One region of the Agarivorans sp. genome, then DNA from elsewhere that is predicted to be linked to it. Evidence: predicted binding sites of a transcription regulator. Region 1 holds the regulator's gene; each other region holds the start of a gene.
The links. The regulator MetJ, encoded in region 1, represses methionine synthesis genes. The targets are predictions, from matches to a motif close to TAGACGTCTAGACGTCTA.

Region 1 (4,226 bases):
ATGCGCTGGGCCATTTTAGTGTTAATGAATAAGTTGGTACCTTCGGCCATTTTTACGTCGATATCACCCGGTTTTTCGCCCTTTAATACGCGTAATACCAATTCACCAGTTTGACGACCTAAGTCGGCATAGTCGTAACCCACGGCGGCTACTGCGCCACGTTCAACCGAGGCTGTATCGGCGGCAAATACCGGGATTTGAGCATCAATACCCACTTTAACTACCGATTCAAAAGCACTAATAATGGTGTTGTCGGTCGAGCAGTATATGGCATCCGCTTTACCCACTAGTTGTTTCGCGGCAATCATTACATCGGATGATTTAGGTGCAGCTGATTCTATCACTTCGATGCCCATTTCTTTGGCAGCGGCTTTCATTGCTTCAACAATGGCAACGGAGTTAGCTTCGCCGGGATTAAACGGAATGCCAATGCGTTGTAGATTGGGGAGAAATTCTTTCATTAATGCGAGGTGTTGTTTCACATTCACCATGTCACTCAAGCCGGTCACATTAGCGCCGGGCTGAGTTAAGCTGGGTACTACTTTTGCGCCCACTGGGTCGGTTACTACCGAGAACACCACTGGAATATCTTGGCTGGCACTGACTGCTGCTTGAGCAGACGGTGTGGCAATGGCCACTATCACATCGGGTTGTTCGCCGACTAGCTTACGGGCAATTTGCGCGGCAATGGCGGGTTGGCCTTGTGCACTTTCGTAGCTGAATTTCATTTTATCGCCGTCGTAGCCATGCTCTTCTAAGTAGCTTTTAATACCATCACGCACCGCATCTAGGGCGGGGTGCTCTACAATGGCAGTAGATGCTACATAAACCGGCTCGGCATGCAGTGAACCGACCGCTAGACTAGCGCTTAATAATATGGTTTTTAACACAGCATGTAGTTTCATAAATAGGTCCCTTTATTATCTTTTTCTATGGTGTTTGCGTTGCGGCTTAGTTTACTTCACTGGCTTAGCACTGGAAACTATTAGGATCAGAAAGCGAGTGTTTTACTCTTGGTTTTTGTGAGTAAACGCTAAGCCTTATTCGATTATGACATTAACAATCAGTTAGATCTGTTGTAAATGAGCCGGTGTGGGGGCTTTAGTTTGCAATGAGGGTTGAGGCTGAGCTTAGTTCTGCAGCGAGTATTTGTTGTTCTACGCAGCTAGGTTTGTTGTGTTGGGGCGCGCTAGAGCGGACAAAAACAGCAGCATCAAGCGGCTTTCACTGGTATGAAGTAAAAGCCGTGCTGTTAGCAGTGGAGTGGTTAATCTTGTTTATCTTGCTCTGTTAGCAGTGCTTTTTCTAAAGCCGGATCGGGTTTGTCTTTTTGTAAGTCGCTATCGTCAGGAAGGGGCTGTCCGGTATAAGCATGTAAGAAAGCCTCACAAAGCAACTCACTGTTGGTGGCGTGGCGCAGATTATTGATTTGTCTGCGGGTACGCTCATCAGTCAGTATCTTTAATACCTTTAATGGAATAGATACCGTGATTTTTTTTACTTGTTCGCTTTTTTTTCCGTGTTCAGCATAAGGGCTGATCCACTCACCGTTCCAATCTGTCGACATATTTGCAATACACACCAAACTAAAGAAACCCTATTGTAACGGGGGAAATGTCACTTAGCAATCCAACAGCAAAGACATTTAGACGTCTAGAAGTGTTGACGTCCTTTTTGCTGATGGTAAAGTGACAGGATATTTTGAGGGAGTAAATCAGCCATGTCTTTAAAAGATCTTCAGGCAGCGACCATTGCCGTGCGCAGTGGCATAGAAAGTGACAGCCAACATGGGGCTATAGTGCCGCCTATTTATTTGTCGAGCAATTATAGTTTTGTCGACTTTAATCAAAAGCGGCAATTTGACTATAGCCGCTCAGGCAACCCTACTCGTCAATTGTTAGCCCAAGCGATTGCTGATCTGGAACATGGTGCAGGCGCGGTGATAACCAATACCGGTATGTCGGCGGTTAATTTGGTCACCGCGTTGCTTGAGCCTGGAGATTTGTTGGTGGCGCCTCACGATTGTTACGGCGGTAGCTATCGCTTGTTTGATAGTTTAGCCAAGAAAAATGCCTTTGAGGTGGCCTTTGTCGATCAAAATGATGAGCAAGCGCTAAGTGCGCTATTGGCCAAGAAACCCAAACTAGTGTGGTTAGAAACGCCAAGTAACCCTTTGCTAAGGATTGTTGATATTCAAGCTGTCGCGGCTCAGGCGCATGCCGTTGGCGCTTTGTTGGTGGTAGACAATACCTTTTTATCTCCTGCCTTACAAAACCCGATTTTGCTGGGAGCCGATATAGTGGTTCATTCGGCGACCAAATATATCAACGGCCATTCCGATGTGGTAGCGGGCATGGTGGTAGCCGTCGATGCAGATCTTGCTGAACACTTAGCGTGGTGGGCGAATTGTTTGGGCTTAACCGGTTCGGCCTTTGATTCTTATCTTACGCTGCGTGGCCTGCGAACCCTGAAAGCACGCATGAATGTGCACCAACAAAATGCCCAAGCCTTAGTCGCTTGTTTACAACAGCAACCTTTAGTTAGCGCAATTTATTATCCTGGCTTGGCAGAGCACCCCGGTCATGCCTTAGCGAAAGCTCAGCAAACAGGTTTTGGTGCTATGTTTAGTTTCGAGCTGAATGTCGATGAAAGCCAAATGGCGACCTTTCTTAAACAGTTAAAGTTGTTTTCTTTGGCGGAATCGTTAGGTGGCGTTGAGACTTTAATTGCTCACCCTGCCACTATGACCCATGCAGCGATGTCGGCTGAGGCCTTGGCGGAAGCGGGGATTTCTCAGCACTTATTACGGGTTTCTGTGGGCTTGGAAGATGCCCAAGATTTAGTCAATGATTTACAGCAGGCCTTCGCTAAATTGTAGTCTAGCCAGCATAGATAGAGAGGTTAACCATGTCGGTAACTAGACATGTACATAAATTTGGTGGCAGTAGCTTGGCCGATGCCGATTGTTTTAAACGAGTAGCGGCAATTGTTCAGGAACATAGCCAGAAACAAAATCTGATTGTGGTTTCTGCTGCCGGCAAAACCACTAATCGCTTACTGAGCATCATTGAGTTGGCTAAGCAAGCAGATAACGCGGCGGCAGATGCTTTAGCCGCGCTGATCGATTTTCAAAGCAAGCTGGTGACTGATTTGCTTAGCGAGGCTCCGGCTCAGCTTATATTAGGCGAACTGGATAATGAGCATCGCCAAATCGCCGCCATTTTAGAAGGCGAGTTGGATGTATTTAGCGGCAATGAAGTACTTTCTTTTGGTGAGCGCTGGTCTGCACGTTTATTGGCTGCTTTACTTTGCGAACGAGACTGCCAAGCAGATTGGTTAGATTCGCGACAGTTTTTTAAGGCTGAATATGCCACTCAACCACAAGTGGATGCCGGGCAAAGCGCTCCTTTATTGGCTAAGTGTTTAGCCAATAAAGCCGCTTGCCGTTTAGTGGTCACCGGATTTATATGTAGCGATAGTCAGCAACGCACCGTGACTTTGGGGCGCAACGGCAGTGACTATTCGGCCACCGAGTTAGCCGCTCTGGCTGATGCGGTCTCTACCACCATTTGGAGCGATGTGGCGGGCATTTATAGTGCCGACCCGCGTTTGGTTAAAGACGCATTTTTATTAGAAAACCTCGCCTTAAATGAAGCCTACGAGTTGTCACGTATCGGCAGCTCAGTATTACACGCTCGCACCTTAGAGCCTCTTGCTCGCTCGCGACAAAAGGTGAATTTGCGCTGTAGCTACGCCCCTGCCGCGGGACAAACCTTGATCCACCGTAAGGCGGCCAAGACTAATGGCGCCAAAATAGTCAGTTCGGTGGATGACATTGTGCTGTTGGAACTGAGTTTTCAGCAAGATTTTCTGAATAATGCTAATGCCTTGTTGGCACGCTTAGCCGAACATCAGATGGCGCCAATTACTCGCCATAAACACGCAGAAAGCGCTGCCTTACGCATGGCTTATACTCCCGAGAGAGTGCCAGAAGCCTTAAGCTTAATCGACCAGTTCGGCCTTGAGTTTGCCGTAAGCCAAGTGACCAAAAAACAAGGCTATAGCTTGCTGGCCTTGGTGGGCGCGGGAGTATCTGATAATCCGCGCCAATGTTATCTGTTTTTCCAGCAACTGGCAGAACAGGCATTGGAGTTTATCCATTCCAGCGAAGATAAACTCAGCCTCTGCGCAGTAGTGAGAAAGGTGACCCTAGATCCGCTGTTGAT
Region 2 (4,226 bases), on a different contig from region 1:
AATAAACGTGAAAGATAAAAATAAAGTAGGACAGCGTTCAACCGTATACGATGTCGCAGCCTTAGCCGGAGTATCACCTAGTACAGTATCTCGGTTTATGAACCAGACTACCTATGTATCAGATGCTAAGCGCAAGCAAATTCAAGCTGCGATGGCCGAGTTAGGCTATAAACCAGGGCAGCAAACGGGAGTAAGTTCCAGTAGCCGAACTATGACCATTGGTGTATTGGTGCAAGATCCCGACAGCCCTTTCTATTCATCTATCCTAAACGGCATCGAAGAGGTGTTACTCGCTCAGGGCTATTCTCATATCATTGTTACTGGCCACTGGAATAGTGAAGAAGAGATGGAGTCGATGCAGTTGCTCTTGTCGCGCTCGGTGGATGGCATCATCATCGTCACCGGTGGGTTAAGTGATGAACAACTGCTTGAATTTTCAAAAAAACGGCCGATAGTTGCCTTAGGGCGGGCTTTAGAATCGCCGCGTTTGCGTTCGATTAAAATCGAAAACTCGGTGGGCGCTTACATGGCCACTAACCACCTGATTCAACTTGGCCATCAAGATATTGTGCACATTAAAGGGGCCAAAGGTCACCCCGATACTCAGCAGCGTTACGAGGGCTACTGCCAAGCTATGGAGCATGCGGGCTTGCCAGTGAAATTACAGCTAGTTGAGCAAGGGGACTTTACCGAACAGGGGGGCTTCGACGCAGTGCAGCGTTTGTTAGCCAGTAAGCGACCATTTACTGCTATATTTGCGGCAAATGATTTAACTGCTTATGGAGCTATGCAGGCCTTATATCAAGCGAAGCGAGCGGTGCCAGAGCGGGTGTCGGTAATTGGCTTTGATGATATTCCCAGCTCGGCTTTCTTTATTCCGCCTCTAACTACCGTGCGTCAGCCAATTTTTGATACAGGCTATGCGGCGGCATTAACCATTTTAGACATGTTGAATGGCGGCGAAGCTCATAACTTCCGTATTCCTCCCATTGAGCTGGTTAAACGCGAAACCACTCAAGCTAGGGTGGGTTAATTAAGCTGGTTATTGTTGGGCCTGAGTCGTTTATAATTGCTGACTCAGGCCTTTTTCTATGAGCACCATGAAAACCAATCTCATCACTCGTGCCGGCTGGCATAAACTTGACCAAGAGCTGAAATACCTGTGGAAGGTTAAGCGCCCTGAAGTAACCCAAGCGGTATCGGAAGCGGCTGCTCTGGGCGACCGTTCGGAGAATGCCGAGTATAAAGAAGGCAAGCGAGAACTGCGCCGTATAGATTCGCGCTTACGCTTTTTAACTAAGCGTTTAGATGCACTGAAGATCGTTGACCATCACCCCCAGCAAAATGGCAAAGTGTTTTTTGGCGCTTGGGTAGAGTTGGAAAACGAAGCTGGCGATATTGTCCGTTATCGCATCGTCGGTACCGACGAAATTGATCCCAAACTAGGTTATATCACCATTGATTCACCGATGGCGCGCGCCTTAATTGGTAAGCAGGTGGATGACGAGGTATTGGTTAAGACGCCCTCGGGAGTCAAGGAGTGGTGGGTTAATGTTATTCAATACCAGCCGTTCGAGGATTAGTTAATGGTTTTGTTTGGCTGAGAAGGATGAATTATCTGATGTTGAAAAAAATTCATCTAAAGCTAAGTTGAAGCTGAACAAGATTGACTAAGATGAACTTCTCTTTATTATCTAGCGGTATAGACGTCTAAATGTCTTTTATGGAGAAGGTCATGGGATTTCAGCACGCACAACATATCGAAACACTAAACCAAAGTCTTAGTGAACTGAATCGAGCTATTAATGTCTCGTTTGAGTTTTTTCCACCTACTACCGAGACGATGGAGCAAACTCTGTGGGCGTCGATTGAGCGTTTGCAAACCCTTAAACCTAAGTTTGTTTCGGTGACTTACGGCGCCAACTCGGGCACGCGTGACCGCACCCATAAGGTGATTAAGGCGATAAAAGAGCGTACCGGATTGGCAGCGGCACCGCATTTAACTTGTATTGATTCTACTCCCGATGAGTTGCGCCAAATTGCCCGAGATTACTGGCAAAGTGGCATTAAACACATTGTGGCGTTACGTGGCGATTTGCCTCAAGGCGCGGCAAAACCGCAAATGTATGCCAACGACTTGGTTGCCTTATTAAAAGAAGAGGCTGATTTTGACATCTCGGTCGCCGCCTATCCGGAGGTGCATCCCGAAGCGAAAAGTGCTCAAGCGGATCTATTGGCGCTAAAGCGTAAAATGGATGCCGGAGCGAATCGTGCCATTACCCAGTTCTTTTTTGATGTAGAAAGCTACCTGCGTTTTCGAGACCGTTGTGCGGCCATTGGGATTGAAGGTGAAATTGTTCCCGGTATCTTGCCGGTATCGAATTATAATACGCTGAAGAAATTTGCGTCCTTCGCCAACGTTAAAGTGCCTAGGTGGCTGCATAGTCAATTTGCTGGTTTGGAAAATGATCAAACCACCCGTAATTTAGTCGGGGCTAGTGTGGCGATAGAGATGGTTAAAGTATTATCGCGTGAAGGTGTGCAAGACTTCCATTTCTATACCTTAAATCGCTCCGAGCTTTCTTATGCCATTTGCCATACCCTAGGAGTGCGTCCAGAAGCGGCTGTGCCAGCTTAAGCTCTATCTAAGGTATAAGGTTTAGGGCGTGAAGGAACTGCATTGCCATTGCTGCTCCTTAAACCGCTTGGTGCTGTTCTAGGCAATTGGCCGCTTTTAGGAAGTGCTCCAAAGGCGGCTGTGTCAATTTCAGTACTGATTAAGACTTAAGCGCTAAAGGATAAAAGCATTTAGCATGGAGCAGCTTAGCCACATTAGTATTGCGTAGTGCCAATTGTTTTTCAGCAGTTGGCGGCTGGAGAATTGGTAGCGCGACATCATGGTTAGGCCTACGCCAGATAGTGGACTACTGCCTGCTGATATCGCCCAAGAGCTAAGAAATAAGAAGCCGAGTTGGCTGGGGGCTGGTTCCATGGGGAGTAACAAGGGGCTGGCCACGGCAATGCTTACCACCGGATGCACACCTAACATACCTGCGATAATCATCATGGCTAGGATCAGAGCAAAGCTCAACGCGGAAAAGCCTAAGTCTTGTAAGTTTAAAAAATCAGGGTAAGCGCTAAGCAGTGATTTTATGCCCGCAGAGAAGACTCCCGCAGCCAGGAACAATACAAACTGGCTGCCTACGTTAGGTAGACGATGGCGAATAAAATTTCTGGCTATCACCAATTTGGAAGACCCTTTAGCGAAACCGAGTGCCGCGATAGGCGCTAAACAGGTAATTATTAAGATGATGCTGATGGCCGGATAGACAAAATGCAGGGCCATTACGCTACAAGCGAGCAATAAGGGAATACGCAAGCTTTCGGCTTTAATTGGATAACCAGCAAATTCCCCCTTATCTTTTATCATTACTTCTACGCTACTGAGTAACAGCGCTAAGCCAGTCATTAATAGACCGGGAAATAATACATCCAACCATTGCATACCGGGTGCATAGGTAAGGGATACCGCGGTGGCAATAAAGAAGGGCGACCACCAGGCGGCGGCACAAAAGCAGCGCGTGAGGATGATCTGCTGAGTATTAGTTAATGGCCGACGCTGAGCGAGGCGATCGCCCATGATAAAGATCACCGATAAATTGATGATGGCGCCCAGCAGGTTAACCCCCAGTGCGGTACTGGCAATGCTCTTTTTACCTAAGGGTAGCGGTTCGTCGGCTTTGTCTGAATTGGTTAAGGCTAGGAATGACACCGCACTAAACATCGCCAGTAGTGGCAAGTTAATTGACATAATTTGCTCTAGCCCCAACCAGCTATCTTGGCTGGCTGCCAGTCCTAGTAACAATAAGCCTAAACCAAATAAACAGCCCGCTTGGATCTTGATGGTGGAGCCTAATTGTGGCCAATGTAATAGTGCAGCTCCCCAAGCAAATAAGGTGGGAAGGGTAAGACCAATCAAGCCAAAGGCAAATAGCAGATATAACAACAAGGAAGCTAAAAATAACCAACCTTTATAGTTCTGCATCGTCGTCATCCTAGTCGATGATATATTGTTTAATAGATTTGCTACCGAATCTGATAACTCAGCGGCGGCGGAAGCGGTTGAAACAACAACCCCGCATGAAGCGGGGTTGTGGATAGCAATGGTTAACCGGTGTTACGCATACCTGCGGCGATACCGGCAATACTGACCATCAAGGCTTGGT
Region 3 (4,226 bases), on a different contig from region 1:
CTGTGGTAGCAGGCGACATTCAGCACGATGCGGATGTCGAAATTGCGAATCCTGAGCACGTTATTTGTCACTTGAGCAGCAATGCTGAAATTAGCATGCGCATTAAAGTAGAACGTGGTCGTGGATACGTACCAGCTTCAGTTCGGGTTCACTCTGAAGATGAAGAGCGTCCAATCGGTCGTTTGCTAACTGACGCGGCTTTCAGCCCAGTAGAGCGTATTGCTTATACTGTTGAAGCTGCTCGTGTTGAGCAACGCACCGACTTGGATAAATTGGTTATCGATATGGAAACCAATGGTACTCTTGATCCAGAGGAAGCTATCCGTCGCAGCGCAACTATTCTTGCGGAGCAATTGGATGCCTTCGTTGACTTACGTGATGTAAGTGAACCTGAAGAAAAAGAAGAGAAGCCAGAGTTTGATCCAATCCTGCTTCGTCCTGTCGATGATCTAGAGTTGACAGTTCGCTCTGCTAACTGTTTGAAAGCAGAAGCGATTCATTACATTGGTGACTTGGTACAACGTACCGAGGTTGAGCTACTTAAGACCCCTAACTTGGGTAAGAAGTCGCTTACAGAAATCAAAGATGTATTGGCATCTCGTGGTTTGTCTCTAGGCATGCGTCTAGAAAACTGGCCACCAGCTAGCATCGCTGATAAGTAAGTCATCACTGGTTTTAACGTCTTATTATAGAAGGATAAGGTCATGCGCCATCGTCAGAGTGGTCGTCAATTGAACCGTAATAGCAGCCATCGCCAGGCTATGTTCCGGAATATGGCCAGTTCATTGGTTCGCCATGAAGTTATCAAGACAACATTGCCTAAAGCCAAAGAGCTTCGCCGTGTTGTTGAGCCATTAATCACATTGGCTAAAAACGACAGTGTAGCTAACCGCCGCCTTGCTTTTGCTCGCACCCGCGATGCAGAAGTGGTTGGTAAGCTATTCGCAGAAATTGGCCCACGATTCAAAGAGCGTGCTGGCGGTTACACTCGCATTTTAAAATGCGGTTTCCGTGCCGGTGACAATGCCCCAATGGCATACATTGAGTTGTTGGACCGTCCAGAAGTTGAAGAAGTAGTTGAAGAAGCTGCTGAGTAAACTCGGACAACAAGCATAAAAAACCGGACTTTGGTCCGGTTTTTTTTTGCTTATTTTTGATTAAACCATCAAAGGCTATAGTTTCTTGTTGTTATCAAAGAAATAAGAAATTCGCGTTCTGGGATTAAGGTACTCAAATACTGCATCGGGTAGTGCACCCGGTTTTAAGGCCTTTTCAATAGTGAGTCCAGCCGCTTCTAAATCAATAATCGGGGCTTCACTGCGTGGAATAGCGGCGTCATACACCTGCACTGTAGGGAACAATAAACGTTCCGAATTCACCGACATAACCAAGCCAATTTGCCCTGAGCTAAGCTGTACTACACTGCCTGGAGGATAAATACCAAGTAAGCGGATCAATACACCTAAATCGCCGTTGTTCAGCTGCTTTTTGCGCTGCTTATAGAGGTAGGCAATAACGGTAAACGGGATGCGCGAAAGTTTTGGATCTCTGGGGTGACATAAACTGTCGTATTCATTGACCACTGCAATGAGCTGCGACAAACGGTCAATTTGATCCCCTTTGAGCTGTTTGGGGTAACCGCTACCATCGAGATACTCATGATGCTGTTCTGTGATGACTTTAACTTTCTCGGGAATGGTTTCCGAGAGTTTTAAAAAGTCTAATCCATACTTGGTATGCATCTTTAATAGGTTGTTTTCTTGCGGGGTCAGCTTACCTTGCTTGCGCAGTACCGTATCAGGAATTTTCATCTTGCCCACATCGTGGAACAGCCCAGCTAATCCAAGTAACTTAATATCACGTTCTGAAAAGCCCACCGCTTTGGCTAACATCATCGATAGAATCGATACGTTGAGGCTGTGATAGTAAAAACTATCAGCTTCGTTACTATCATTCATCAGATGTAATACGATGTTTTCACCGGAGAGGAGATCTTCCGCTAAGTTGTTGACAAGGGTCGTGGCATCTTCCACAGCATTTAGTGGGCGATTTTGCAGTTTTGACATCACCGCACGCACTTGAGCCATCGAGCGGTCAAACTCTTTTTCTACCTTTTGCAAGTTGCGGCGATAGTTTTTAAGCTCGTCAATGCGGGCGCGTTTTTCATCCCACAAGGCATTTTTTGAGTGCTCAGAGGCTTTGTTATCTGACGGCTCTTCGGCTCTATGATTGACTGGTAACGGCGGTTTGTCGCTTTTTTCTGGTACAACAATGACGTGTTTTAAGCCAAGGTTACGAATAACCTCGATTTGCTCTTGGCTTTTAATTTTGAAGCTAGTGAACATAAACGGGTGCTCGCCCCATTTGACTGGAAGTTTAACAAACACTCCAATTTGTAAACGTTCAACCGTCAGCTTTAACTCTGCCATATCCCTTTACTACAAAAAATATCCAAGCTGCATTATGTATAAATTTAGACTTAAAATCAGCTGCTTTTAACAAGTTCTAGACATACTCCATAATCTAATTAAAATGGGTATCTAGATGTCTAGACATATATATTATGTTTGCGAGGAGCCAGTTCATGCCCATTTGTATTCCTGATCAATTACCTGCTGCTGAAGTACTACGTAACGAAAATATTTTTGTCATGCCGGAAAGCCGTGCTGCGCATCAGGATATTCGCCCACTGGAAGTGGTGTTGCTGAACTTGATGCCGAAAAAGATAGAAACTGAAAATCAAATCCTGCGGTTGTTATCCAATTCTCCCTTACAGGTGAATGTTAAGTTATTGCGGATAGACCACCGCGCTTCAAAAAATACCCCACAAGAGCATATCGACCGGTTTTATCGTGATTTCGACAAATTGCGTGAGCGTAATTTCGATGGCTTGATTATTACCGGCGCGCCGCTGGGCCAAGTCGACTTTGAAGATGTTTATTATTGGGAACAAATCAAAGAGATCATCGATTGGTCAACGACTCATGTTACCTCGACCTTGTTTTTATGCTGGGCAGCCCAAGCAGCGCTTTATCATCTTTATGGACTACAGAAACAAACCCATGAGACTAAGCTGTCAGGGGTATATTGGCATCAAACCAAACACCGTCATAATCCTTTGGTTCGAGGCTTTGATGACGCATTTTTAGCGCCGTTATCACGTTACGCCAAGTTTGATTCTAGCCTTATTAGCGAAGAAACTGACTTACAAGTATTGGCTGATAGTCCAGATGCTGGTAGCTATTTGTTCGCCAGCGAAGACTTTCGCCAAGTGTTTATTACCGGCCATCCGGAATATGCTGCCGATACGCTACATAATGAGTTTGTCCGTGATACCCAGGAAGGACTGAATCCGCGGCTTCCGGAAAACTATTATCCGAATGACGATAGTAAGGCTAGCCCCTGTGCTACTTGGCGCAGCCATGGACACCTGCTGTACAACAACTGGTTAAACTACTGCGTTTACCAAATTACGCCTTATGACTTGGCTGATTTAAAACCTAAGTCCGATAATATCTTGAAATAATTTCATATAACTTTATCGCAGAGATGTCATATAAGGCGCTGTGTTACACTGCCGCACCGAATTACCGGCGAAAGAAATAGGATATACCCGTGTCAGTAAGACAAACATTAGAAAACCAGCTAAGCCAGCGCATCATGATTATCGATGGTGGCATGGGCACCATGATTCAGTCTTATAAACTTGAAGAGGCTGATTACCGTGGAGAGCGGTTTGCTGACTGGCACACCGATGTAAAAGGCAATAACGATATGCTGGTTTTAAGCCAGCCGAAAATTATTGCCGACATTCATCGCGAGTATTTGTTGGCCGGTGCCGACATCGTTGAAACCAATACCTTTAACGCAACCACTATCGCCATGGCTGACTATGACATGCAAGCGCACTCGGCGGAAATTAACCGTGAGGCGGCGCGTATCGCTCGTCAGGTGGCCGATGAGGTAACGGCGCTCAATCCGCAGCGTCCGCGCTTCGTGGCGGGGGTGCTGGGGCCAACAAACCGAACCTGTTCTATTTCGCCGGATGTGAATGATCCTGGCTATCGTAATGTGACCTTTAATGAACTGGTGGAAGCCTATCAAGAGTCGACTAAGGCCTTGATTGAAGGCGGCAGTGACTTGATCTTAATTGAAACTATCTTCGATACCCTCAATGCAAAGGCTGCGGTATTTGCGGTGAAATCGGTCTTTGATGAGCTTGATAT
Region 4 (4,226 bases), on a different contig from region 1:
CCCCGCAGCGCTCACTGGTGAGAGGGGTGATTTTATTCACCCCCAGTTCTACTGACTTTTGAATGGTAAATTCCATGCGGTCACCTCGTGAGATGACTTGGCCAAGGTGAATACGCAACGGCGACTCACTGGGATTATCGGTCACGGCAGTAATTTTTACCGTTACTTGTTTTTTATTGGCTTGCTCAATAGTAGCCGCATAATTGTTGCCATCACTGTTAAACAGCTCCAGTGCTTGGCCCACCTCCATTCTAAGAACTCGACCAACGTGGTTGGCTGCATCGGCTTCTAGTTCGACGACTTGCTGGTGTGACAACGCTTGAGAGTGATAAATACGGGGAATTCGCATGGCGGAAAGTCGACTCCATTGTGAGACTGTAAGAGCGGTCAAATAGACAGGCAAAGAATAAACCTATTATCTTCGTATTCCTAGCGTTTGGCCAGCCAAGGCGGTCAACGATATTGTTTATATCGGTGCTAAAAGCCTACTAGTTTTGATTGAAAACCAGTATTTCTCGACATCGTTTACAGCAATACTGAGTTCCCTTTAGTACCTTGTTATGACGACGCACGCCAAGCTGGTGTTGCTGACAGGCACAGCGATAACTAAAGCTTTTTATCGGCATTTCAGAAAGGGAATAGTGATGAGTGGTTTGTGGAGGGCAATTGAAGACCTTAAGCATAATGCTTTGCCATTCTTTGCCGTGAGGTTTAACTCGGCCGTAGAGTGCATGACAGATTAAATGCGCCACTTCATGGGGCACGGTATGGCGTAAAAAATCTTCACAATCTTGCGCATAAAAGTGAGCATTAAAGCGCAAGCGCCATTGGCTGAGGTTGGCACTGCCGGCTACTTTACTAATGCGTTGAGAGAGTATGACCTGAGGACGGGCAAAAGGCCGCTGGTAATACTGTTCTGCCAGCACGAAACATTGTTCTACTGTTTGCTGGAGTTGCTGCATTAGCCGACCTGCTGCTTGGAAAATAAAAAGCCGAAAGGAACTATACGCTTTCGGCTTGGTTGTATCGGTGCGCTTAGGGCTTAGATGCCAGCATCACTTTTAAGTTGCTCTGCTTTATCGGTTTTCTCCCAAGGGAATTCCTCACGGCCGAAGTGACCATAGGCAGCAGTGGCTTGATAAATGGGTCGTTCCAAATCCAGCATCTTAAGGATGCCATAAGGGCGAAGATCGAAGTGTTTGCGCACTAGAGCGATCAACTTGTCTTCTGGCAATTTGCCGGTGCCAAAAGTTTCGATGCTAATTGAGGTAGGCTCTGCTACACCAATCGCGTAAGACACTTGGATTTCACAGCGGTCTGCTAGGCCCGCTGCAACGATGTTTTTGGCTACGTAACGACCAGCGTAAGCCGCACTGCGGTCTACTTTTGATGGATCTTTACCAGAGAAGGCACCGCCGCCGTGACGAGCCATACCACCGTAGGTATCTACAATGATTTTTCTGCCGGTTAGGCCACAGTCGCCCATTGGTCCACCAATCACAAAGCGACCAGTTGGGTTGATATGGAACTGAGTGTTCTTGGTTAGCCATTGTTCTGGCAATACCGGTTTGATGATTTCTTCCATTACCGCTTCACGTAAATCCGCGGTTGAAATGCTGTCACAGTGTTGGGTTGATAATACTACAGCGTCTACACCGGTAATTATGCCGTTCTCGTAGGCAAAGGTAACCTGTGATTTTGCGTCTGGGCGCAACCAATCAAGAGTACCATTTTTACGTACCTCGGCTTGGCGTTTTACCAAGAGGTGAGAATAAGTAATGGGGGCTGGCATTAATACTTCAGTTTCGTTGGTTGCATAACCAAACATTAAACCTTGGTCGCCAGCGCCTTGGTCTTCAGGGCGAGAGCGGTCAACACCTTGATTAATATCGGGGCTTTGCTTACCCACTACGTTAAGTACTGCACAAGAGTCGGCATCGAAACCCATATCTGAATGGGTATAACCGATTTCGCGCACGGTGCTACGCGCTAATTCTTCAATATCAACCCAAGCAGAGGTAGTAATTTCTCCGCCCACCATCACCATGCCAGTTTTGACGTAGGTCTCACAGGCTACACGGGCCTTGGGATCCTGCGTTAAAATTGCGTCCAGCACTGCATCTGAAATTTGGTCAGCAATTTTGTCGGGATGTCCTTCAGAAACGGATTCTGAAGTAAATAAATGAGTAGCCATGTTTCGATCTCGTCAATTAAATTATATACGTATGGATGTATTACCATCTGGACGTCTATTTTAGTTCGCAATTATTTTTTTTCAAATTTATTTACACAGTCAGAGTGTTTGCTCTGACTGCGGAGGAGGCGAGGATTTGCTCAGAGAAACACTCAGCTCTCTTCTTTGGCTTCGTTGACTTGCCGTTTAATTTCAGGATTATTTCTTAGAGATTGCTTAAGTAGTTCAGAATAAAGCGGTTTTCCTTTTAGGATCTGAGCAATCAAGGTGGCGCCCATACAGGTGACTAACAGCGGTAAAATAAGTTGATAGTTGTCGGTCATCTCTACCACCAAAATAATACCCGTTACCGGTGCCCTTACCGTTGCGGCAAATAAGGCCCCCATGCCTGCTATGGCGAAAATTCCGGGTTGGGGAATTAAATCTGGAAAATACATTGCCATGAAGTTGCCATAGGCCAATCCCAATAAGGTGCCTAAGGCCAACATTGGCGCAAATACGCCACCAGGAGCTGCTGAAGCGAAACAGGCGATGGTGGCAAATAAACGCAGGGCAAAAATAAGTAGTAAGATGCCCCAAGTGGTGGGGTGTAAAAATAGCTCGGTAATTAATTCAATGCCGCCGCCAGTAAGTGAAGGGGTGAACTGTTGTAGCAGGGCGAACACTGCGCCAAACAGCGCGCCGGTGATGACCACCCGGCTTACCTTGCTCGCTTGCAGCTGGCTGACTTTATCAGTGGTATATAAAATCCACTTATTGAAATACACCCCAACGATGCCAAAGATAATTCCTAGGAAGAGGAAAAAACTTAAAGAGACTAAAGAGGGAACATCGAAGTGGGGAACATCCATCACTGCTTCTTGGCCATGCAAGGTTCGCATTACGATGGTCGCCACGGCACTGGCAACGGTGACGCATTTAAATGAGGTAATGTTGTAACGAAACTGGGGGCGCATTTCCTCAATAACAAACAGTATTCCGGCTAAGGGAGCATTAAATGCGGCGGCTAAGCCTGCGGCGGCGCCCGAAGCGGTAAGAATATGAGTAGCATGTTGGTAACGTTTAGCGCTGCCGGCAAACATATGGCCCACAGAGCCGCCAATTTGTATTGAGGGTCCTTCACGGCCCAAGATCATGCCTGAGCTAATGGTGAATGCACCGGCAATGAATTTAATCGGCAGTACTCTTCGCCAGCGAATGGTGTGCAAGCCATCCAAAGCGCCTTCTAAGTGCGGAATACCACTGCCCGAGGCTTCTGGAGCAAAACGGGCGGTGAGCCAGAAACCAAAAGCGGTCATAGCTGCACCCACCAAGGCGGCACCAAGTACCACTAGGGCTGGACTGAGCTCACTACCACTAAATAAATCTAATCGAAATGCACCAATAACTTGAATCGCTTGCTCAAATAAAGAAATAACCAAGCCGACTACGCCGCCAATAATCCCTGATAGCCCAATTAGAATCATGTAGTCATAGCGAGTGGTATAAAACAGTGGTGTAGCGCGGTGTTTCAGTAATCCACCTTGAAAAAAGCGAAAATTGGGTGATTTAGGCATTTATTCTTTAAAACCTTAATATTTTTAGCGCATTCGATGTTCGATTGTTGATGAGTTGGCGTGCTACTCATCTTCTCTTGTGTCCCCTGACCACAGCAAGGTTGTGGTTTATTCACTATGCGAGGAGCTGGATAGTGCGTGAACCAGCAAGGAAAAGAATAGCTGAGCTAAGGGCTGGTAAGTTGTTTGCCTTTGGCTTACCGATATTAAGCTAATCCTTTAGTTGCGAGTACTGGTATCGCTCCTTTTACACCTAGCTAAGAGGTCTAAATAGGGTACGGAATTTTAAATTCGGCACACATGATTGTAATCAAAGAAATGTGATCACTGTCAATTAATTCATTTGATAAAGATGTACTTAGATGATTATTTGCTATATGGGTTCCCATTTAGCTGAATATGCTAACTTGTTTCATCTGCCTCGCTCATATGCAGATTTATGCCAGCATATCTTCCATTGAAAGGGTAACTGTTGA

Region 2: the regulator MetJ is predicted to act here: its motif matches at 1,704-1,721, upstream of metF (methylenetetrahydrofolate reductase).
Region 3: the regulator MetJ is predicted to act here: its motif matches at 2,542-2,559, upstream of metA (homoserine O-succinyltransferase MetA).
Region 4: the regulator MetJ is predicted to act here: its motif matches at 2,235-2,252, upstream of metK (methionine adenosyltransferase).

What each region holds. Positions count from the first base shown of each region.
Region 1 is NZ_JBNKPP010000296.1:5,452-9,677, reverse strand. Features, by position in the region: gene ACQY6Q_RS17645 (ABC transporter substrate-binding protein) at 1-905, opposite strand, end outside; gene metJ (met regulon transcriptional regulator MetJ) at 1,268-1,567, opposite strand; gene metB (cystathionine gamma-synthase) at 1,721-2,878, shown strand; gene metL (bifunctional aspartate kinase/homoserine dehydrogenase II) at 2,908-4,226, shown strand, end outside.
Region 2 is NZ_JBNKPP010000148.1:12,948-17,173, forward strand. Features, by position in the region: gene ACQY6Q_RS08550 (substrate-binding domain-containing protein) at 8-1,033, shown strand; gene greB (transcription elongation factor GreB) at 1,101-1,583, shown strand; gene metF (methylenetetrahydrofolate reductase) at 1,736-2,638, shown strand; gene ACQY6Q_RS08565 (hypothetical protein) at 2,792-4,045, opposite strand; gene ppc (phosphoenolpyruvate carboxylase) at 4,168-4,226, opposite strand, start outside.
Region 3 is NZ_JBNKPP010000153.1:7,854-12,079, forward strand. Features, by position in the region: gene ACQY6Q_RS09020 (DNA-directed RNA polymerase subunit alpha) at 1-662, shown strand, start outside; gene rplQ (50S ribosomal protein L17) at 705-1,097, shown strand; gene ACQY6Q_RS09030 (HD-GYP domain-containing protein) at 1,173-2,429, opposite strand; gene metA (homoserine O-succinyltransferase MetA) at 2,585-3,526, shown strand; gene metH (methionine synthase) at 3,616-4,226, shown strand, end outside.
Region 4 is NZ_JBNKPP010000080.1:41,770-45,995, forward strand. Features, by position in the region: gene rsmE (16S rRNA (uracil(1498)-N(3))-methyltransferase) at 1-349, opposite strand, end outside; gene ACQY6Q_RS04760 (SprT family zinc-dependent metalloprotease) at 489-962, opposite strand; gene metK (methionine adenosyltransferase) at 1,043-2,194, opposite strand; gene clcA (H(+)/Cl(-) exchange transporter ClcA) at 2,347-3,750, opposite strand.